DNA from 3 places in the Streptomyces sp. NPDC008086 genome. Region 2 is predicted to be linked to each of the others. Evidence: riboswitches for the same ligand, from Rfam matches in the RefSeq annotation. Region 2 holds a riboswitch; each other region holds the start of a gene.
The links. A riboswitch is a leader RNA that binds a small molecule or an ion and turns the genes downstream of it on or off. The one in region 2 is predicted to bind thiamine pyrophosphate.

Region 1 (6,932 bases), on a different contig from region 2:
GCCGTACGAGCTGTTCCAGCGACCAGTCCGGGCAGGTCGGCACGGTGGCGGACAGGTCGGCGCCGGAGGTCACCACGGCCCTCAACAGGCCGACCTGATGGGCGATTTCGTCACAGTAGCGATCGTGCGGGAGCGGCATCATGTCTCGCACCCTATGTGTCGGACGATCAGCCCAGCATGACAATTTCGGCCGCGTCGAACTCCACCCCGACCGCGTCCCCGACCCCGGGCGCGTCCCGCAGCGCGCATGCCGCCTCGAGGCGCGGCGCGCCCTCCGGCTGGAGGTGCACGGCGACGTGCGTGCCCTTGAAGGTGCGGGCGGTGACCGTGCAGCGCAGTCCCGCGTCGGGGGCCACGAGCCGTACGCCGGCCGGCCGTACGAGCAGCGTCCGCGGCCCCTGTGCGGCGCCGTCGCCCACCGCAAGCTTGCCCCAGGGCGTGTCCGCGGCCTCCCCGGCGACGGTGCCCTCGACCACGTTGTCGAACCCGAGGAAGCGCGCCACGAACTCGTCCACGGGCCGCTGCCACACCTCCAGCGGCGTCCCGCTCTGGGCGATCCGCCCGTCCCGCATCACCACGACCCGGTCGGCCAGCGCGAAGGCCTCGCCCTGGTCGTGCGTCACGGCCAGCACTGTGGTGCCCAACCGTCCGAACAGCTCCCGGAGTTCGACGACGAGCCGCTCCCTGAGCGAGCGGTCGAGCTGTCCCAGCGGCTCGTCCAGCATCAGCAGCCGCGGCCGGGGCGCGAGCGCCCGGGCCAGCGCCACCCGCTGCTGTTCCCCGCCGGAGAGGGACGCCACGGCACGTCGGGCGGCGCCCGGAAGCCCGACCAGGTCCAGCAACTCCCGTACCCGCTCGACCTGTTCGCCCTTCGAGGCGCCGTGCATCCGCGCCCCGAAGGCCACGTTGCCGCCGACGTCGCGCTGCGGGAACAGCTGATGGTCCTGGAACATCAGCCCCACGCCCCGCCTGTGCGCGGGCACGGCTGCCTGGTCCCGCCCGTCGAGCGACACCCGCCCGGCGTCGAGCGCCTGCAGCCCCGCCACCGCCCGCAGCAGCGTCGACTTGCCGCTGCCGCTCGGCCCGAGCACACACACGATCTCGTGCTCGGCGACGTCGAGGTCGACGCGGTCCAGCACGGGCCGCCCGCCGAACCGTACGGTCGCACCCGCCAGACTCAACAGACCCTGCGGACCCTGTGCCATCTAGAACTCCCCCGTCCGATCCGTACGAAGCCGCTCCAGCACCAGCAGCGCCACCGCGCACACCACCATCAACACCGTCGAAAGGGCCATCGCCTGGCCGTAGTTGAGTTCGCCGGCCCGCCCCAGCAGCCGGGCCACGGCGACCGGCAGCGTCGGGTTGTCGGGCCGGGCGATGAACACGGTCGCCCCGAACTCGCCGAGCGACACCGCGAAGGCGAACCCGGCCGCGATCAGCAGCGCCCGCCGCACCATCGGCAGATCCACCTCACGCCAGACCCGCCAGGGCGACGCCCCCAGCACCGAGGCCGCCTCGCGCAGCCGCTGGTCCACGGCCCGCAGCACGGGCAGCATGGTCCGTACGACGAAGGGCACCCCGACCAGCGCCTGCGCCAGCGGCACCAGGATCCAGGTGCCACGCAGGTCCAACGGCGGCTCGTCCAGGGCGATCAGGAACCCGAAGCCGACCGTCACCGCGGACACCCCGAGCGGCAGCATCAGCAGCGCGTCGAATCCCCGGACGAACCGTCCCGCGTCCCGCCGGGTCAGCGCGGCCGCCGCCAGTCCGCCGACCAGCACCGCGATGAGCGTGGCGACGACGGCGTACTGGAGGGAGTTGCCGATCGCCTCGATCGGCGCGACGAGGAAGACCCCGCCGTCGGCGCTGGTCAGCGCCCGGTAGTAGCCGAAGTCCGGGGCGTCCAGCGACCGCTGCACCAGCACGGCGAGCGGCAGCAGAAGGAGTACGACGATGACGGCCAGGACCCCGGCCAGCAGCGCCCACTGCCCCGCCCCGCGCGGCCGCCGCGCGGTGACCGAGGCATCCACCAGACGCAGGGCGCTCTCCCGCCGCCGTACCGTCCAGGCGTGCACGGCGAGGATCGCGCCCACCGCGAGGAACTGGATGATCGTCAGGACGGCGGCGGTGGACAGGTCGAAGATCTCCGAGGTCTGCCGGTAGATCTCCACTTCCAGGGTGGAGAAGGTCGGGCCGCCGAGGATCTGCACCACACCGAAGGAGGTGAAGGTGAACAGGAAGACCATGAGCGCGGCGGCGGCCACGGCGGGCCCGAGGGCCGGCAGGGTGACGGTCCGCCAGGCCCTGAAGCGGGACGCCCCGAGCATCCGCGCAGCCTCCTCCTGCCGCGGGTCGAGCTGGGACCACAGCCCGCCCACCGTCCGTACGACGACGGCGTAGTTGAAGAAGACATGCGCGAGCAGGATCGCCCACACGGTGGTGTCGAGCCGTACGCCCCACAGCTCGTCGAGGAGTCCGCCGCGGCCGAGGAGCGCGAGGAACGCCGTACCGACGACGACCGTCGGCAGCACGAACGGGACGGTGACGACGGCACGCAGGACCTGCTTGCCGGGGAATTCGAAGCGGGCGAAGACGTACGCACCGGGCAGCGCGATCAGCAGGGTCAACGCGGTGGAGGCGAGCGCCTGCCAGGTGGTGAACCACAGGACGTGCCGGATGTCGGACTGCCCGAGGACGTCCGTGATCCGCCCGAACTGCCACACCCCGTCGACCTGGAGACCGCGCGCCACGATCGCGGCGACGGGGTAGGCGAAGAAGACCGCGAAGAACGCGACAGGCACGGCGATGAGGCCGAGCCGCACCGCCGCGCCCCTCTTTCGCGGGGCCCTTACTTCAGTACGAGCGAGGTCCACGACTTGACCCAGTCGTCACGGTTGTCGGCGATCTTCGCCGGGTCCATGGTCTCGGGGTTCTTGGCCTGCCGCCCGTACTTCGTGAACTCCTCGGGCACCTTGGCGCCCTCCACCACCGGGTAGACGAACATGTTGAGCGGCATGTCCTCCTGGAACGTCCTGGTGAGCAGGAAGTCGAGGAGCGCCTTGCCACCGGCGGTGTTCCCGGCGTCGCTGAGCAGGCCCGCGTACTCGACCTGCCGGAAGCAGGTGCCCTCGGCCACCCCGGTGGGCGCCGTCGTCGGCTTCGGGTCGCCGTAGATCACCTCGGCGGGCGGCGAGGAGGCGTACGACACGACGAGCGGCCGGTCGGCCTTGGCCTTCTTGCCGCCCGCGGAACCGGAGAACTCCTCGTTGTAGGCCTGCTCCCAGCCGTCGACGACCTTCACGCCGTTCGCCTTGAGCTTCTTCCAGTAGCCCTCCCAGCCGCCGTCGCCGTACTCGGCGGCGGTGCCCAGCAGGAAGCCGAGGCCGGGCGAGGAGGTGGAGGCGTTCTCGGTGACGAGGAGGTTCTTGTAGGCGGGCTTGACCAGGTCGGCGTACGACGTCGGCGGGGCGAGCTCGTGCTCGCTGAAGTAGGCCTTGTCGTAGTTGACGCAGATGTCGCCGGTGTCGATCGGGGTGACCCGGTGCTGATCCTGGTCGGCCCGGTACCGGGCCTCGATCCTGTCGGCGCCCTTCGGCTCGTAGGACTGGAACAGGTCGTTGTCGAGTGCCCGCGAGAGAAGGGTGTTGTCGACGCCGAAGAAGACGTCGCCCTGGGGGTTGTCCTTGGTCAGGATCGCCTTGTTCACGGCCTGGCCGGCGTCGCCGTCCTCCAGGACCTTGACCTTGTAGCCGGACTGCTTCTCGAACGCGGCGAGGACGCCCTTGGAGACGGCCCACGAGTTGTGGCTGACCAGGGTCACGGTCTTGCTCTCGGCCTCGGAGTTGCCGCTGCCGGAGTCGGACGAGCCGCACGCGGACAGCGTGACGAGGCCGAGCCCGACGGCGAAGACCGTGGCCTTCCGGGTGATGCTCACTTGATTCCTCCTGGGGTTGACCAGGAAGAGACGCGGCCCTGCCCGGGAGCCTCTTCGGCTCCCGGGCAGGGCGCAACAGCTTGAGTGATGACCGAACTTCCTACCCAGAATGACCTGGGCAAGGTTCAGAGGGTCTGCGGCCCGATTGCCGCACTCTCAGCGCTGTGGCGCTCCCCTGTCGGAATATGAAGATGTACGTACGGGTGTACGCGCTCAGATTACCGCTCGGTGGCCGCGAGCTGACCGCAGGCCCCGTCGATCTCCTGACCACGGGTGTCCCGGATCGTCACCGGCACACCGTGCGCGGCGATGGCCTCGACGAACGCCTTCTCGTCCTCGGGCCGGGAGGCGGTCCACTTGGATCCCGGAGTCGGGTTCAGCGGAATGAGATTGACATGCACGGGCTTGCCCTTGAGCAGCCGCCCGAGCCGGTCACCACGCCAGGCCTGGTCGTTGATGTCCCGGATCAGGGCGTACTCGATCGACAGCCGCCGTCCGCTCCTGGCGACGTACTCGAACCCGGCTTCGAGCACCTCACGCACCTTCCACCGCGTGTTCACGGGGACGAGGGTGTCGCGCAGCTCGTCGTCGGGCGCGTGCAGCGAGATCGCGAGCCGGCACTTGAAGCCCTCGTCGGCGAACCGGTGGATGGCCGGCACGAGCCCGACGGTCGAGACGGTGATCCCGCGCTGGGACAGCCCCAGCCCGTCCGGCTCGGGATCGGTGAGCCGCCGGATGGCCCCCACGACCCGGTTGTAGTTGGCGAGCGGCTCCCCCATCCCCATGAAGACGATGTTGGACAGCCGCGCAGGCCCCCCGGGGACCTCGCCGTCCCGCAGCGCGCGCATCCCGTCCACGATCTGGTGCACGATCTCTGCGGTCGACAGATTCCGGTCGAGACCCGCCTGCCCCGTGGCGCAGAACGGACAGTTCATCCCGCACCCGGCCTGCGAGCTGATGCACATCGTCACCCGGTCCGGATACCGCATCAGCACCGACTCGACGAGCGTCCCGTCGAACAGCCGCCACAGCGTCTTGCGGGTGTCGCCCTGGTCCGTCGACAGATGCCGTACGACGGTCATCAGCTCGGGAAACAGCTCCTGGCGGAGCTTGTCCCGCGAACCGGCCGGGATGTCGGTCCACTGCTCCGGCTCGTGCGCGTACCGCGCGAAGTAGTGCTGCGAGAGCTGCTTGGCACGAAACGGCTTCTCCCCGATCGCGGCGACAGCGTCCTTACGCTCACCGGGCGTGAGATCGGCAAGATGCCGCGGCGGCTTCTTGGCTCCGCGCGGGGCGACGAAAGTGAGTTCTCCGGGCTTAGGCATGGCTGTACCAGTGTCGCAGATCAACTTGCGACGGAATTCCAGGTCCACGAAGGGGCCCCGCGGGCGTCCAGGTGCAGCGCCTTCCACCACGGACCCGGGCGCGGTACGGCTAGTCGGCCGGGCGTTCCAGCCTGTCCTTGAGGAGTTGCTCGTCGCGCGGGAGTTCCTTGCGGACCTGCGGGCGGACGACCAGGGGTACCAGGACCTTGCCGAGGCCGTGCCCTTCGAAGTCGATGTCGATCGTCACGCGGGAGCGGCGACCGTCGTCGAGCGGCTCGATCTCACCGTGGGTACGGGGCCTGACGGGACCGTCGACACCGTGCAGGTCCCAGCTGTGCGGCGGGTCGAGCTCGTCGAACTGCACGGTCATCGGCACCTGCCGGTTGCCGACGCGCCGGGTGACCCGGACCCGCGAGCCCGTCTGGATCGGCCCTTCGTCGAGCTGTTCGGCGGAGACTGCGCTCAGCTGCCACTCCGGCAGGTGGGACGGGTCGGTGATATACGCGTAGACCTCGCCGGGTGGCCGGTCGACGTCGATGATTTCTCGGATGATGGCCATGACGACCCCCTTTGCCGGTGCGGTGAGGGCGTACACCGGAATCGTCCCACCGGACGACCTCGGGCACCATCGCGCACGTCGCACGTGCCCCTGGCACGGCGAGAACCGAGGAGCCCCCGCTCGGCAAGAACGGGGGCTCCTCGGTGTGTCTCTCCGGACCGGCCCAGCCGTCAGCCGGACCCCACGAACAGCACCATCAGCAACCACACCACCGGCGCCGTGGGCAGCAGCGAGTCCAGCCGGTCCATGATCCCGCCGTGCCCCGGCAGCAGGGTGCCCATGTCCTTGATGCCCAGGTCCCGCTTGATCATCGACTCGCCGAGGTCGCCCAGCGTGGCGCTGGCCGCGACCGCGAGGCCCAGGAGCAGGCCCTGCCACCAGCTGCCGTCGTCGATGAGGAACTGCATGCACAGCGCGCCCGCCACCATCGCGAAGCTCACCGCTCCGAGCAGGCCCTCGCGGGTCTTGCCGGGGCTGATGCGCGGAGCGAGCTTGTGCTTGCCGAAGCGCCAGCCGACGGCGTACGCCCCGGTGTCGCTGACGACGGTCAGGAGCAGGAACGTCAGGACACGCCAGGCGCCGTCGTCGGCGGTCAGCATCATCGCGACGAACGTCGCCAGGAACGGCACGTAGAACGCCGCGAACACGCCCGCGGTGACGTCCTTGAGGTAGCCCTCCGGCGGCTCGGTCATCCGCCAGACCAGTACGGCCAGCGCGGTCAGCGCCATCGACACCCAGGCGCCCTCGGCCCCCCGGACATATCCGGCGATCACCATGGCCGCGCCACCGAGCGCGAGCGGGACCAGGGGCGCCTTGATGCCCTTGCGCTCCTCGAGCCGCTTGGTCAGCTCCCACAGGCCCACGACGACGGCGACCGCGACCACACCGACGAACACGGCCTTGACGACGAACAGCGAAGCAACGATCACGACACCGAGCGCGACACCGACTCCTATGGCCGCACCCAGGTCACGCCCCGCGTTCTTCTTCTGCGGCTGGGGCGCCGGCTGCGGGGCGTCGGGCATGGGCTCCGGATTCTGCGGCGAAGCCTCGAAGGGCCGCGCCTGCGGCGAGTCGTACGGCCGCGCCTGCGGCGGCTGTTCGCGGAACAAGG
Region 2 (6,932 bases):
CTCTTCCGTTCCTCGGTGGCGCCGCTCGTGGCCTTCCTCGACCGCACCGACAAGCTGGTGCCGCTCGGCCAGGAGGGCGCCCTCGCTGACTTCGACGCCCACCTCGACGAGGCCCTGGACCGCATCCTGGCGGAAGAGCAGAGCGCGGGCTGAAGCGTTACGGCAGCCTGGTGCGGGAGTGGCGTAACGCTTCAGCGGCGCGCAAGGGGCGTGTGGGAGCGCTTCCGTACCACTGGGTGTGCTGCACGCTCCGCCGGACGGGCGGAGCGGCCGCCCCGGTCGGCGGGCCTTCGCCCGTCACCGTTTACGCCGACGCCCCCGCCCACCGCGCCCCGGGGCCGGCTGTACGCCGGTCGAAGCGGGCGACCCGCCCGCCTGGACCGGTTGGGCGCCTGCCGGTGCCGCCCCCTTCTCCGGCCGGTCGGCCGAGACGACCAGGGCCGCGAGGGCGGTGGTCACCGGCACCGACGCGACCAGGCCGATGGAGCCCACCAGCGTGCGCACGATCTCCTCCGCCACCAGCTCACTGTTGGCGACCGTCCCCACACCGCTCTGCGCGATCGAGAAGAGCAGCAGCAACGGCAGCGCGGCACCCGCGTAGGCGAGGACGAGGGTGTTGACGACGGACGCGATGTGGTCGCGGCCGATCCGGATGCCCGCCCGGTACAGCCCGCGCCAGCCCATCGTCGGGTTGGCCTCGTGCAGCTCCCAGACCGCGGACGTCTGGGTGACCGTCACGTCGTCGAGGACACCGAGCGAACCGATGATGACGCCGGCGAGCAGCAGACCGCTCATGTCGATCGACGGATAGAGCCCGTGGATCAGTCCGGTGTTGTCGTCGGTGTTGCCGGTGAGCGCGGCCCAGTCGATGAACCCCGAGCCGAGGAGGCCGATCAGCAGCAGCGAGAGCAGCGTGCCGAGCACCGCCACGGAGGTGCGGGCTGAGAGGCCGTGGCACATGTAGAGGGCGATCAGCATGATGGCGCTCGCCCCCACCACCGCCACGACCAGCGGGTTCGAGCCCTGAAGGATCGCCGGCAGGATGAAGAAGGTCAGCACGAGGAAGCTGATGGCCAGGGCGACCAGCGCCATGACACCGCGCATTCGGCCCACCACCACGACCGCGAGCGCGAAGATGCCGGCGAGCAGCGCCATCGGGAACTTACGGTTCACGTCGGTGACCGAGTACTGGAGGTCCTTCGGCGCGGAGGGCTCGTACGCGACCACGACCTCCTGGCCCTCGTGCAGCTGGCGTGACTGGTCGGGCTGCACGATCTCCGTGAACGTACGGCCCTTGTCCTTGCCCGTGTCGACGCGGATCGTCGCCTTCTTGCAGGTGCCGCTCTCCTGCTGCACGGCGGAGGAACCCTCGGCGGTGGAGGTGTCGCCGGTCGGGGGCACTCCCGAGGCGTTGACGTCCTTACAGCTGAGCTCGACCACCTTGGTGACCGTGGCCTGCTGGGTCTGCCGGTCGAAGCCGACCCCGGTGCGCTCGTGCGGCGGGGCACCGCCCGGCCACAGCACCGCGAGCCCGACCACCACCGCTGCGGCGAACGGGATCAGGATCGCCGCGATGACCTTGCGCAGATGCCGGGAGACGGGTGCCGCCGGGCCATGGGCGTGACTGTGCGAGTGCCCGTGACCATGGCCGTCGCCCCCGCCACCACCGCCCTGCCGCCCACCGGATCCGGGGCCGTGACCGTGACCACCGTCGGCGTCGTGGCCGGACCGGTCAGCCGGACCGTGCCCTTGCCCCTGCCCCGCCGAGCCACCGCCGTGGGCACCGTGGTCGTAAGGGCTGGTGAAGCCGGGGCCCCGCTCCTGCCCGCCACTGACGCCGCCCCCGTGCGCGGGCATCCCCTCCCGCCCGGGCCCGCGCTCGTGCCAGTCACCGGCTCCGCCTTCGCGCTCACCCATCCCACTGGGCCCGGTGCCGTGTTCGTGCCACCCTTCGGCTCCAGCCGCGTGATCATCGTGGCCGCCTCCGGAAGCACGGTCGTACCCACCGTCGTATCTGCCTCCGGGCACGCCCGAACCCCGGCCGTCCGTACGGCCGTTGCCTCGCACGGGGCCGTTTCCGGAACCGGGGCCGCGCCGCGGCTCGGGCGGTGGGTACGGAGGTTCATGCGTCGTGGTCACCGACCGATCATCGCAAGAACGACCGGGGCCCTCTGTTCACCGCGCCCGAATTGACGCTAGCGTGGTGCCACCTTTGTACACGCGGGAGCTCGGAGCACCGGGCTGAGAGGGCGCTGACCTCCGTCCCAGCGATGTTTCACATGAAACATCACCCATCGCGAGTGATGTTTCACACGAAACGTCGGCAGACGGAAGCCGCTGCGTCGACCGCCGAACCTGTTACCGGGTAATGCCGGCGTAGGGAGTAGGTCTCATGACCATCAAGGACGCGCGCACGCCTGCCTCCGTTCAGGACGACAAGTCCGAGGAGGCCGGGAAGTCCATCGGCTGGCACAAGGCGTATGTCGAGGGCTCACGCCCCGATCTGCGAGTGCCGGTCCGCCAGGTGCACCTCACCAACGGGCAGTCGGTCACGCTGTACGACACCTCCGGCCCGTACACCGATCCAATCGCCGACACCGACGTCCGCAGGGGGCTGCCCCCGCTGCGGGAGAACTGGATCATCGCTCGCGGCGACACCGAGGAGTACGCGGGCCGTCCCGTTCGTCCCGAGGACGACGGCATCAAGCACACCTCGCCGCGCGGCGGTCTGCGCAACCTCGACGCGGTCTTCCCCGGACGTCCGCGTCAGCCACGTCGCGGCCGTGACGGCCAGGCGGTCACGCAGCTCGCCTACGCGCGCCGGGGCGAGATCACGCCCGAGATGGAGTTCGTGGCCATCAGGGAGAACGTCTCTCCCGAGGTGGTCCGCGAGGAGATCGCCGCGGGTCGGGCGGTGCTGCCCGCGAACGTCAACCACCCGGAGATCGAGCCGATGATCATCGGCAAGCGGTTCCTGGTGAAGGTCAACGCCAACATCGGCAACTCCGCGGTCACCTCCTCCATCGAGGAGGAGGTCGAGAAGATGACCTGGGCGACCCGCTGGGGCGCCGACACGGTCATGGACCTGTCGACCGGCCGCAACATCCACACGACCCGCGAATGGGTGCTGCGCAACTCCCCCGTCCCCATCGGCACGGTGCCGCTCTACCAGGCGCTCGAGAAGGTCGACGGCCGCGCCGAGGAGCTGACCTGGGAGATCTACAAGGACACGGTCATCGAACAGGCCGAGCAGGGTGTGGACTACATGACGGTCCACGCGGGTGTGCGCCTGCCGTACGTCCCGCTCACGGCCAACCGTAAGACCGGCATCGTCTCGCGCGGCGGTTCGATCATGGCGGCGTGGTGCCTGGCGCACCACAAGGAGAGCTTCCTGTACGAGAACTTCGAGGAACTCTGCGAGATCCTCGCGGCCTACGACGTCACGTACTCGCTCGGCGACGGACTGCGGCCCGGTTCGATCGCGGACGCCAACGACGAGGCGCAGTTCGCGGAGTTGAGGACGCTCGGGGAACTCAACACGATCGCCAAGTGTTTCAACGTACAGACCATGATCGAGGGCCCGGGACACGTCCCGATGCACAAGATCAAGGAGAACATCGACCTTCAGCAGGAGATCTGCGATGAAGCTCCGTTCTATACGCTCGGCCCGCTGACCACCGACGTCGCCCCGGCCTACGACCACATCACCTCCGGCATCGGTGCCGCGATGATCGCCTGGTGGGGCACGGCGATGCTCTGCTACGTCACGCCCAAGGAGCACCTGGGCCTGCCCAACCGTGACGACGTCAAGACCGGCGTCATCACCTACAAGATCGCCGCCCACGCGGCCGACCTCGCCAAGGGGCACCCCGGTGCACAGGAGTGGGACGACGCGCTGTCCGACGCCCGCTTCGAGTTCCGCTGGGAGGACCAGTTCAACCTGGCGCTCGACCCGGACACGGCACGGGAGTTCCACGACGAGACCCTGCCGGCCGAGCCCGCCAAGACGGCCCACTTCTGCTCCATGTGCGGGCCGAAGTTCTGCTCGATGAAGATCTCCCAGGACATCCGCCGCCAGCACGGCGGATCCCAGCAGGAGATCGAGGAGGGCATGGCTCAGAAGTCGAAGGAGTTCGCGGCGGCGGGCAACCGGGTGTACCTGCCGATGGCGGACTGAGCGCATGACGGCCGGGCAGGGGGAGCACGCGCACCGCGTCGCCCCTGCCCGCCGCACGCGGTGAGTCGGCCTCCCGTAAACGGAACGAGCACGACGCCACTCCGCCCGATCCGGGCCGGGCTGGAGCACGTTCTCGCTGGGGTCACCGCAGGACAGGGTCCATCGGTGGGCTCCCCTGGCACCCGCTCTGTTCCGTCTGTCCCTGGTGCACGCCTTCAGCCGGACGTTCGTGGAACGCGTGGAGCCACGGCCCTTCGGCGCCTGTAGCAGTGGCCGACGCCGCTGCGCCGGGTGTCGGCTCTCGCGCTTGCGCTCCCCAGGACGGGGGCGCAAGCCGAGGGCTCTTTCGGCCGATGTCACTCCGGCTGGTGTTCCGGCCCTCCGAAGTCCGGGCTCGTGTAGTCCGGGCTGGTGTAGCTCGGACGGGAGCCACGGGAGGCGCCGTCGTCCGGGCTGCTGAAACCCGGGCGGCCGTAGCCGAGGTTCGGGATGCGGCCGGCCGGGGCCGACGGTGGCGTGCGATGGAGGACCGATGCCGTGCCGGGGTCGGCGAGTGCCTCTCGGAGGAAGGGCAGGATGCCGCGCTCCAGCAGGGCCTCGCGCCAGGCTTCCTGGGCTCGGGTGACCTCCTCGCTCAGTTCGCTGTTCGGGCCGCCGTCGAACGTCGGCCGGTTGCGCAGGGCGGTGAGCAGGAGTCCGACGGCGGCGACCAGGATCGCGGCCGCCGCGATGGCGCCGAACACCCATCCGGTGGTGAGCATCGTCTGGGCGAAAGCCGGCTCGGGGTCGAACATCTTCAGGATGTAACCGACGAGCAGGAAGATCGCCGCGGCGGTGCCGGCGAGGACGGGTGCCAGGACGGCGAGCACGGCGACCACGCCGGGCCCGGCCGTCTCGGCGACTTCTCCCACGGTGGTGGCGAGCCCCATCGCGCCCGTGCCCGACTCGGAGGAGCCGGACTCACGGGTGGACGACGGGGTGGACGGCGCCGGCTGGCGCAGTTCCTCGCGGACCTTCACATAGTGCTGGTACTCGGTCGCCGCGGCCGCCGTGATGAGTGCGGTGGCGTTCAGCGCCATGGTGCGCAGCTGTTCGGGGTTGAGCCGCTGTCCGACAGCGGCCAGTTCCGGGCGGTGTGGTGCGGAGCGCAGCGCCTCATCGAGGATCCGCTCGTATTCCTGGCGGTCCTCGCTGTGCAGGTGCTGCGGAACGCTGTTCATGTGCATCCCCCGATGCTCCGTAGGGCTTGGGGCTCGCATGCCAACGAGCCGTCGGGCAGAAACGGAGGGGAGCCTGCTACGGATAAGCCGATGGTAGAGCGGTGACGGCACACGGTGACAGGGGGTTTGCCAAAATTGGGCCCTGGCCTGCGCCGTCTTCCGTCACTGCGTCATGAGGGGGCGTCTGCCCCGTGAACGCTCAGATATCCAGGGGAAGTTGCTGGACCAGCAGCTTTCCGGCCATGGTCACGCCGCCGTCCATCGCGATGGCGAGGCGTTCGGCGTAGACGTGCGGTCCCTCGACCAGGGGTCCGCCGCTGTCCTCGCTCTCCTCGGAGCCGACCTCGCCCTTCAAATACGGAATGGGGCTGTGGCCGTGAACGATGCGGGTGCCGCCGTACGTATCGAGCAGGGAGCGCACATGGTCGGCGCCGCCCTCGTCGCGGAAGGAGAAGCGCTTGGTGAACTTGCGGAAGAGATCCCAGACCTCGTCGGCGTCGTTGCGTGTGAGCGTTTCACGGACGGTGTCGTTGACGGCCTCGATCGAGTCGCCGTAGTCGAGATAGGCGGTGGTGTCCGAGTGGACGAGCAGATGGCCGTCGACCTCTTCCATGGCGTCCAGCCGGGACATCCACTGCAGGTGGTGGTCCTGGAGGCGGTCCATGTCGGTCTTCTGGCCGCCGTTGAGCAGCCAGGCCGCCTGGAAGGTGGCGGTGCCCGCGCCGGAGTTGACGGGCGTGTCGCCGAAGCGCTTGGCGCCGATCAGCAGCAGCTCGTGGTTGCCCATCAGCGCCTTGCAGTACCCGCCGGCCGCGGCGGCCTCCGCCGACAGCCGCATCACGAGGTCGATGACGCCGATGCCGTCGGGGCCGCGGTCGGTGAAGTCGCCGAGGAACCACAGACGGGCGGTGCCGGCGCACCAGTTCGCCGCCGCGTCGATGAGGCCCTTCTCCTGGAGGGCGGCCACCAGCTCGTCGAGGTAGCCGTGCACGTCGCCGACGACGAACAGCGGGCCGGGACCGTCCACCGGCTGCGAGGCCGGCAGGGAGGCGGGGTCGACGTGCACCTGGACCGTGTCGCCGCGATTGATCACGGGCAGGTCCCGCTCGGTGGGCGTGTACCCCTCCGGGTAGGCCTCGTCGGCGGGCGGGGCGACCTCGCCCGGGTGTGTGCTGTGGGCGTACGGACCGGTCTCGTGCACGTAAGCGGGCACCCGGAAGTCGCGCAACGTCGCCGTCCGCTCCACCTCGGGTCCCTGACCGGCCCCCTGAGTCATCAGACCCCTCCACCATCGCGCCGCAGCTGCACCGCATCGGACTGCCTGGTCGCAGCGGCCCGCGGGTGTCGTGCGCCCATCATAGGAATGCCGATCGCGCCATGTGATGACCCAGGGGTGGTGAATCGGAGCAGGACTCCTGTTCACCGCGGCTTTCGCCCCGATTGGGCCGGGCTTAGGCCGCTCGATGGCCTCGCTCCCGTCACTCCTCGCCCTCGCACCCGCGGCCTCTCGACCTGGGTTCAGCCATCCCGCGGGG
Region 3 (6,932 bases), on a different contig from region 2:
TCACCGGGGCCGGACGGAGCCCCGGGACCGTGAACCGCCACGACACTGACCACTGGCTGAGACGGGCCAGAGCAAAAGGTGAGACGCGGTTCCCTGATGAATCCGCTGCGGCGCCGCGACGCCGCGTCTACGCCTGCCGCAGCCGCTTAGCGAACTCCGCCGCCGCCTCCGCCGGGTCGGCCGCCTCGGTGATCGCCCGTACGACGACGACACGGCGGGCGCCCGCCTCCAGCACCTCGTCGAGGTTGGTCAGGTCGATGCCGCCGATGGCGAACCAGGGGCGGTCCGTGCCGAGCGCGGCGGTGTGGCGGACCAGGTCGAGGCCGGGGGCGTGGCGGCCGGGCTTGGTGGGGGTCGGCCAGCAGGGGCCGGTGCAGAAGTAGTCCACGCCCTCCTGGACCGCGGCCGCGGAGGCCTCCGAATCGGCGTGCGTCGAGCGGCCGACGAGGACGTCGTCGCCGAGGATCGCGCGGGCGGCGGGGACGGGGAGGTCGCCCTGGCCGAGGTGGAGTACGTCGGCGCCCGAGGTGTGGGCCACGTCGGCACGGTCGTTGACCGCGAGCAGCTTGCCGTGCCGGGCGCAGGCGTCGGCGAACACCTTCAGGTGCTCCAGTTCCTCGGCCGCCTCCATGCCCTTGTCCCGCAGCTGCACGATGTCGACCCCACCGGCCAGCACGGCGTCGAGGAACTCCGCGAGGTCGCCCTGCCGCCTACGGGCGTCGGTGCAGAGATAGAGCCGGGCGTCGGCGAGCTGGGCGCGGGCGGTGCCTGCGGCGGTGTCGGACATGCGGGAGCCCCCTGTGATCGGGTTGCCGGGCGGATGACGTCGGGCCGGTGCCGGACGGTGGCACGGTATCCGGAGCGGCACGGTACCTGGGGGACGGCGCGGGGGATGTGGCCGCGGGCGGGGCCGCGGCTGGCGAGCGGGGGCTGGCCTGCGGCTGCGGCTGCGGCTGCGGCTGCGGCTGCGGCTGCGGCTGCGGCTGCGGCTGCGGCTGCGGCTGCGGCTGCGGGACCCTGCCTCGGGGCAGGGCAGCTCACCGACGCACAGGCCGGGCCGGCAGGCGCTCTGCCTCACGCGCCTCGCTGGGGCGCGCCCGAGGCAACGTCGCGGCCTTGCCGCCCACGGCCGCGGTCACCCGCAGCCGTGGCCCGCAAGGCCCGGCCCGTACGCCGGACGGTGTTCGGATCAGTTGATGGGGTCAGACGGCGAGCGCCTGGGCGCGGCGCTTCACCTCCGTGCCGCGATTCTCGCTGAGGGCCTGTGCGGGGGTGCCCGGCAGGCTCTCGTCGGGGGTGAAGAGCCACTCCAGCATCTCTTCGTCGGTGAAGCCGTCGTCCCGCAGCAGTGTCAGGGTCCCGGACAGGCCCTTGACGACCTTGTCCCCGTCGATGAAGGCGGCAGGGACGTGCAGCGCGCGGTTCTCACCACGGCGTACGGCGATGAGCTGGCCCTCCTTGACCAGCTGCCGCACCCGCGTCACCTCGACATCGAGCATCTCTGCGATGTCGGGCAGGGTGAGCCAGGCGGGGACGAGAGCATCGATCTTTGCGTCAATCTCGGTCACGGGAACAAGCCTGCCATCTGCCACTGACAGTCGGAAGCCAGCCCGGTCCACCCGGGCGAGGCCGACGCGCTACACCGTCGCCGCCTTCATCGGCCTGGCCGGGTCCACCAGCAGCTCCGCGTTCATCTGCGTGCCCGCCTCGATCAGCCGCCGCCCCTGCGCCAGGTCCCTCGGCCGGCCCACCGCCAGCAGGGCGACGAGCCGTTCGCCCCGCAGCCAGCAGACCGTCCAGGCGGGCCCCGACGGGTCGCCGCGCCACAGCAACGTGTCGGCGGCGCCGTGATGGCCGGCGTACTGGACGAAACGGCCGAACTGCTCGGACCAGAAGTACGGCACGGGGTCGTAGACGGCGGAGGTCTCGCCGAGGATGTTCGCGGCGACCGTACGAGGGCCCTGGAGCGCGTTGTCCCAGTGGTGGACCAGCAGGCGCTCGCCATACCTTCCCGAAGGGAAGGAGGCGCAGTCGCCGACCGCGTAGACGTCCGGCACGGAGCTGCGCAGCCGGTCGTCGGCCAGGACCTCGCCGTGCGCTCCGAGTTCGATGCCCGAGCCGGTCAGCCAGGCCGTGGCGGGGCGGGCCCCGATGCCGACCACGACGGCGCCCGCGGGCAGCCGCGAGCCGTCGTCGAGGATCACCGCGCCGGGCTCGACGCGCTCCACGCGCGCGTGCGTACGCAGCACCGCCCCGCTGTCCTCGTACCAGGTGGTCATCGGCGCGGCCACCTCCGCGGGCAGCGCCCCCGCGAGCGGCCGGTCGGCGGCCTCCACGACGGTCACCGCACAGCCCGCCTCGCGCGCGGCCGTGGCGAACTCCGCGCCGATCCAGCCCGCGCCGACGACCACGATGTCGTGCTGCCGCGCGAGGACCGGCCGCAGCCGCTCGGCGTCGTCCAGGGTGCGCAGCAGATGCACACCGGGCACGCCCTCGGCGCCCGGGAGCCGGATCGGTTCGGCGCCGGTGGCGAGGACGAGGACGCCGTACGGGACGGGCCCGGCCTCGGTGTCCAGTTCGTGGTCGGCGGGGCGCACGCCCAGCACCTCGCGCCCCAGCCGCAGTTCGATGCCGAGCGCCTCGAAGTCGACGTCGAAGGCGGAGCCCTCGGCCTTGCCGAGCAGGACGGCCTTGGACAGGGGCGGCCGGTCGTACGGCTGGTGGGGTTCGGCGCCGATCAGGGTGACGGTCCCGGCGAAGCCCCGCTCCCGCAGGGCGACCGCCGTCTGCACCCCGGCCATGCCCGCGCCGGCGATGACCACGTGGGGCGTCGGTGACGTGCCCCGTTCCTGCGTCTGCTCGCTCACCTGATCACCATAGACAAGTGACGGTGCGTCAGTCATGGGGCGTGCTCGGTGACCTGCTCCACAACGCTGGTTCCCGAGCCGTCCTGCGACTCCCACTCCCACGTCTCGTCCAGTCGCACCCGCCCGTCCGGCAGCTCGACCACCGTCGACACACAGTGCCCCGACGACGTCGTCCCGTCCCGCTTCAGCTGCACGTACCGGAAGTCCAGCCGGTCGCCGTCCCGGGTGCCCACCAGGTGCCCGCGCACGACGTCCCCGCCGGCGTACTCGGCCCAGATCTCGCCGTCCTTCTCGTGGTACCTGAACCGGGTGCGGGTACCCACCTGACCTGGGGCTTGGTCGGCCACGGGGGCGAGGACGAGACCGTCGAGCGAGCGGGGCACGGGCGGAGGCTCCCTTACTGAGACTTACGGCGGCGGGCTAGGGTGGCCAACGTAGAGCACTCGCGGGAGCCCGGACGCACCGGGCTGAGAGGGAGGCTGGCGGCCTCCGACCGTACGAACCTGATCCGGGTCATGCCGGCGAAGGGAGGGGCTGGACGCCCATGTCGCGTACGCGAACGTCAGACGTCCTCGTCATCGGGGGCGGGATCATCGGCCTGGTCACGGCGTGGCGGGCCGCGCAACGCGGGTTCACGACGGCCGTCGTGGATCCGGAGCCGGGCGGCGGAGCCGCCCAGGTGGCCGCGGGGATGCTGGCCGCGGTCACGGAACTGCACTACGGCGAGCAGACCCTGCTCGGCCTGAACCTGGCCTCGGCCCGCCGCTACCCGGACTTCGCGGCCGAGCTCACCGACGTCACCGGCCACGACCTCGGCTACCGCCGGTGCGGCACGCTCGCCGTGGCCCTGGACGCCGACGACCGCGCCCACCTGCGCGAACTGCACGCCCTGCAACGCCGGTCGGGGCTGGACTCCGAGTGGCTGTCGGGGCGTGAGTGCCGGCGCCTCGAGCCGATGCTCGCGCCGGGCGTGCGCGGCGGGCTCCGGGTGGACGGCGACCACCAGATCGACCCGCGGCGGCTGGCCGGGGCGCTGGTGGCCGCGTGCGAGCGGGCCGGGGTCGTCGTCCACCGCACCCGGGCCGAGCGCCTGGACGTCGTGCGGGACCGGGCGGCCGGAGTCACCACGACGGGCGGTGCCCAGCTCGGGGCCGGCCAGGTGGTCCTCGCGGCCGGCAGCCTCAGCGGGCGCCTCGCGGGCGTCCCGGACGACGTACTGCCGCCGGTGCGCCCCGTGAAGGGGCAGGTGCTGCGGCTGACCGTGCCGAAGCGGTACGCGCCGTTCCTGAGCCGGACCGTGCGGGCCGTGGTGCGGGGCAGCCAGGTGTACCTGGTGCCGCGCGAGAGCGGGGAGCTGGTCGTCGGGGCGACTAGCGAGGAGCTGGGCTGGGACACGACGGTGACCGCGGGCGGGGTGTACGAGCTGCTGCGCGACGCCCACGAGCTGGTGCCCGGCATCACGGAACTGCCGCTCACCGAGACCCGCGCGGGCCTGCGCCCCGGCTCCCCCGACAACGCGCCGCTGCTCGGCCCGACCGAGCTGGCGGGGTTCTCGCTGGCCACCGGGCACTACCGCAACGGCGTGCTGCTCACGCCGGTCACCGGCGACGCCATGGCCCATGTCCTGACCACCGGTGAACTCCCGGACGAGGCCCGTCCGTTCACGCCGAAGCGTTTCTCTCCCGCCTCGCTGACGGAGCACGCCGCTCTCACGCGGCACACCGCACTCACGGAGCAGCCCGCATGAACATCTCCCTCAACGGGGAGCGGCGAGAGGTCGCTCCCGGTACGGCCCTCGACGTCGCGGTACGGATGCTCACCGCGGCGCCCTCCGGAGTGGCCGCCGCCCTCAACGAAACCGTCGTCCCGCGCGCGCAGTGGCCGTCGACGTCCCTCTGCGAGGGGGACCGCGTCGAGGTCCTCACCGCCGTCCAAGGAGGCTGAACCATGGCCGACGATCCCTTTGTCATCGGCGACACGTCCTTCACGTCCCGGCTGATCATGGGCACGGGCGGGGCGCCCAGCCTGGAGGTCCTGGAGCGGGCGCTGGTGGCGTCCGGCACGGAGCTGACCACGGTCGCGATGCGGCGGGTGGACCCTTCGGTGCACGGCTCCGTGCTCTCGGTCCTGGAGAAGCTCGGGATCCGGGTGCTGCCGAACACGGCGGGGTGCTTCACAGCCGGAGAGGCCGTGCTGACGGCCCGCCTCGCGCGCGAGGCGCTCGGTACGGATCTGGTGAAGCTGGAGGTCATCGCCGACGAGCGGACGCTGCTGCCGGACCCGATCGAGTTGCTGGACGCCGCGGAGACCCTGGTGGACGACGGGTTCACGGTGTTGCCGTACACGAACGACGACCCGGTGCTGGCGCGGAAGCTGGAGGACGTGGGCTGTGCGGCGATCATGCCGCTCGGCTCCCCGATCGGGTCGGGGCTCGGCATCCGCAACCCGCACAACTTCCAGTTGATCATGGAGCACGCGCGCGTGCCGGTGATCCTGGACGCGGGCGCCGGTACGGCGTCGGACGCGGCGCTGGCGATGGAGCTGGGGTGCGCGGGCGTGATGCTCGCCTCGGCGGTGACGCGGGCGCAGGAGCCGGTGCTGATGGCCGACGCGATGCGGCACGCGGTGGAGGCGGGGCGGCTCGCGTACCGGGCAGGACGGATTCCGAAGCGGCACTTCGCGCAGGCGTCGTCTCCTGCGGAGGGCCTGGCCGTGTTGGATCCGGAGCGTCCTGCGTTCTGAGCCGCGTCGCGGTCCCCACTGCTCGGCCACTCGCGCACCACCCGTTTCCAGTCGGTCAAGCGGTCGAACTCTCCCGTGGGGACTGAGCGCCATCGGCAGCCACCACAGCGTGGTTTGCGTCACAGGTCGGCTGCAGTACCAGCCCGATCCTGGCCGAACCGGCAGTCGTGTCAGTGTCGGCTCGTACACTCACCTGCGTGGATACGACCCTTCAGGACCCTCTGGTCGGGCAGGTGCTCGACGGCCGGTATCGCGTGGACGCGCGGATCGCCGTCGGCGGGATGGCCACGGTCTATCGGGCCGTGGACACCCGCCTGGACCGCGTGCTCGCGCTCAAGGTGATGCATCCGGCGCTGGCGGTGGATGGGGTCTTCGTCGAGCGGTTCATCCGGGAGGCGAAGTCCGTCGCCCGGCTGGCGCACCCCAATGTGGTGCAGGTCTTCGACCAGGGCACCGACGGGTCGTACGTCTATCTCGCCATGGAGTACGTCGCGGGCTGCACCCTGCGTGACGTCCTGCGCGAGCGCGGGGCGCTGCAGCCCCGGGCCGCCCTGGACATCCTGGAGCCGGTGCTCGCCGCGCTCGGCGCCGCCCACCGGGCCGGTTTCGTGCACCGGGACATGAAGCCGGAGAACGTGCTGATAGGGGACGACGGCCGGGTCAAGGTCGCCGACTTCGGGCTCGTGCGCTCCGTGGACACCGTGACCAGCACCACCGGTGCCGTGCTCGGCACCGTCTCCTATCTCGCGCCCGAGCAGATCGAGCAGCCCGGCGCCGCCGACGCCCGCGTCGACGTGTACGCGTGCGGGGTCATGCTCTACGAGATGCTCACCGGCGACAAGCCGCACGACGGGGACTCCCCCGCCGTGGTGCTCTACAAGCACCTGCACGAAGACGTCCCGCCGCCGTCGGCGATCGCGCCGGGACTGGCGTACGAGCTCGACGAGCTGGTCGCCTCGGCCACCGCGCGCACCCCGGATCTCCGCCCGTACGACGCCGTGGCGCTGCTCGCCCAGGCCCGACAGACGCGGGCCGCGCTCAGCGAGGACCAGCTGGACGCGATGCCGCCGCAGGCGCTCACCACGGAGCACGGCAACGCCGACGACCGTACGAGCGTGATCCCGCGCGCGCTGACGATCCAGCGGCCGCTGCCGGTGAACGAGGACGAGCCCGAGGCCGTCTTCAACCGGACCAGCCGGCTGGAGACTCCCCCGCCCCCGCCGCCCCGGCGGGGGCGCACCGCGCGTGCTCCGCGCGGCCCGCTGTTCGTCGTCGCCGCCGTCCTGCTGGCCCTCGGCCTCGGCGTCGGCATCTGGTACATCA

Region 1: linked by a shared signal. The riboswitch ahead of ACFZBP_RS40385 (thiamine ABC transporter substrate-binding protein) and the one ahead of thiC (phosphomethylpyrimidine synthase ThiC) in region 2 are both predicted to bind thiamine pyrophosphate.
Region 3: linked by a shared signal. The riboswitch ahead of thiO (glycine oxidase ThiO) and the one ahead of thiC (phosphomethylpyrimidine synthase ThiC) in region 2 are both predicted to bind thiamine pyrophosphate.

What each region holds. Positions count from the first base shown of each region.
Region 1 is NZ_JBIBIA010000018.1:75,160-82,091, reverse strand. Features, by position in the region: gene ACFZBP_RS40400 (maleylpyruvate isomerase N-terminal domain-containing protein) at 1-142, opposite strand, end outside; gene ACFZBP_RS40395 (ATP-binding cassette domain-containing protein) at 168-1,205, opposite strand; gene ACFZBP_RS40390 (ABC transporter permease subunit) at 1,206-2,873, opposite strand; gene ACFZBP_RS40385 (thiamine ABC transporter substrate-binding protein) at 2,849-3,934, opposite strand; TPP riboswitch at 4,014-4,121, opposite strand; gene rlmN (23S rRNA (adenine(2503)-C(2))-methyltransferase RlmN) at 4,153-5,259, opposite strand; gene ACFZBP_RS40375 (SRPBCC family protein) at 5,369-5,818, opposite strand; gene ACFZBP_RS40370 (phosphatidate cytidylyltransferase) at 5,989-6,932, opposite strand, start outside.
Region 2 is NZ_JBIBIA010000002.1:688,317-695,248, forward strand. Features, by position in the region: gene ACFZBP_RS09065 (SsgA family sporulation/cell division regulator) at 1-153, shown strand, start outside; gene ACFZBP_RS09070 (YibE/F family protein) at 298-1,857, opposite strand; TPP riboswitch at 2,211-2,400, shown strand; gene thiC (phosphomethylpyrimidine synthase ThiC) at 2,393-4,177, shown strand; gene ACFZBP_RS09080 (hypothetical protein) at 4,534-5,403, opposite strand; gene ACFZBP_RS09085 (metallophosphoesterase) at 5,597-6,673, opposite strand.
Region 3 is NZ_JBIBIA010000008.1:104,427-111,358, reverse strand. Features, by position in the region: gene thiE (thiamine phosphate synthase) at 128-787, opposite strand; gene ACFZBP_RS27950 (Rv2175c family DNA-binding protein) at 1,203-1,568, opposite strand; gene ACFZBP_RS27945 (NAD(P)/FAD-dependent oxidoreductase) at 1,638-2,867, opposite strand; gene ACFZBP_RS27940 (hypothetical protein) at 2,900-3,250, opposite strand; TPP riboswitch at 3,303-3,414, shown strand; gene thiO (glycine oxidase ThiO) at 3,412-4,614, shown strand; gene thiS (sulfur carrier protein ThiS) at 4,611-4,811, shown strand; gene ACFZBP_RS27925 (thiazole synthase) at 4,815-5,609, shown strand; gene pknB (Stk1 family PASTA domain-containing Ser/Thr kinase) at 5,807-6,932, shown strand, end outside.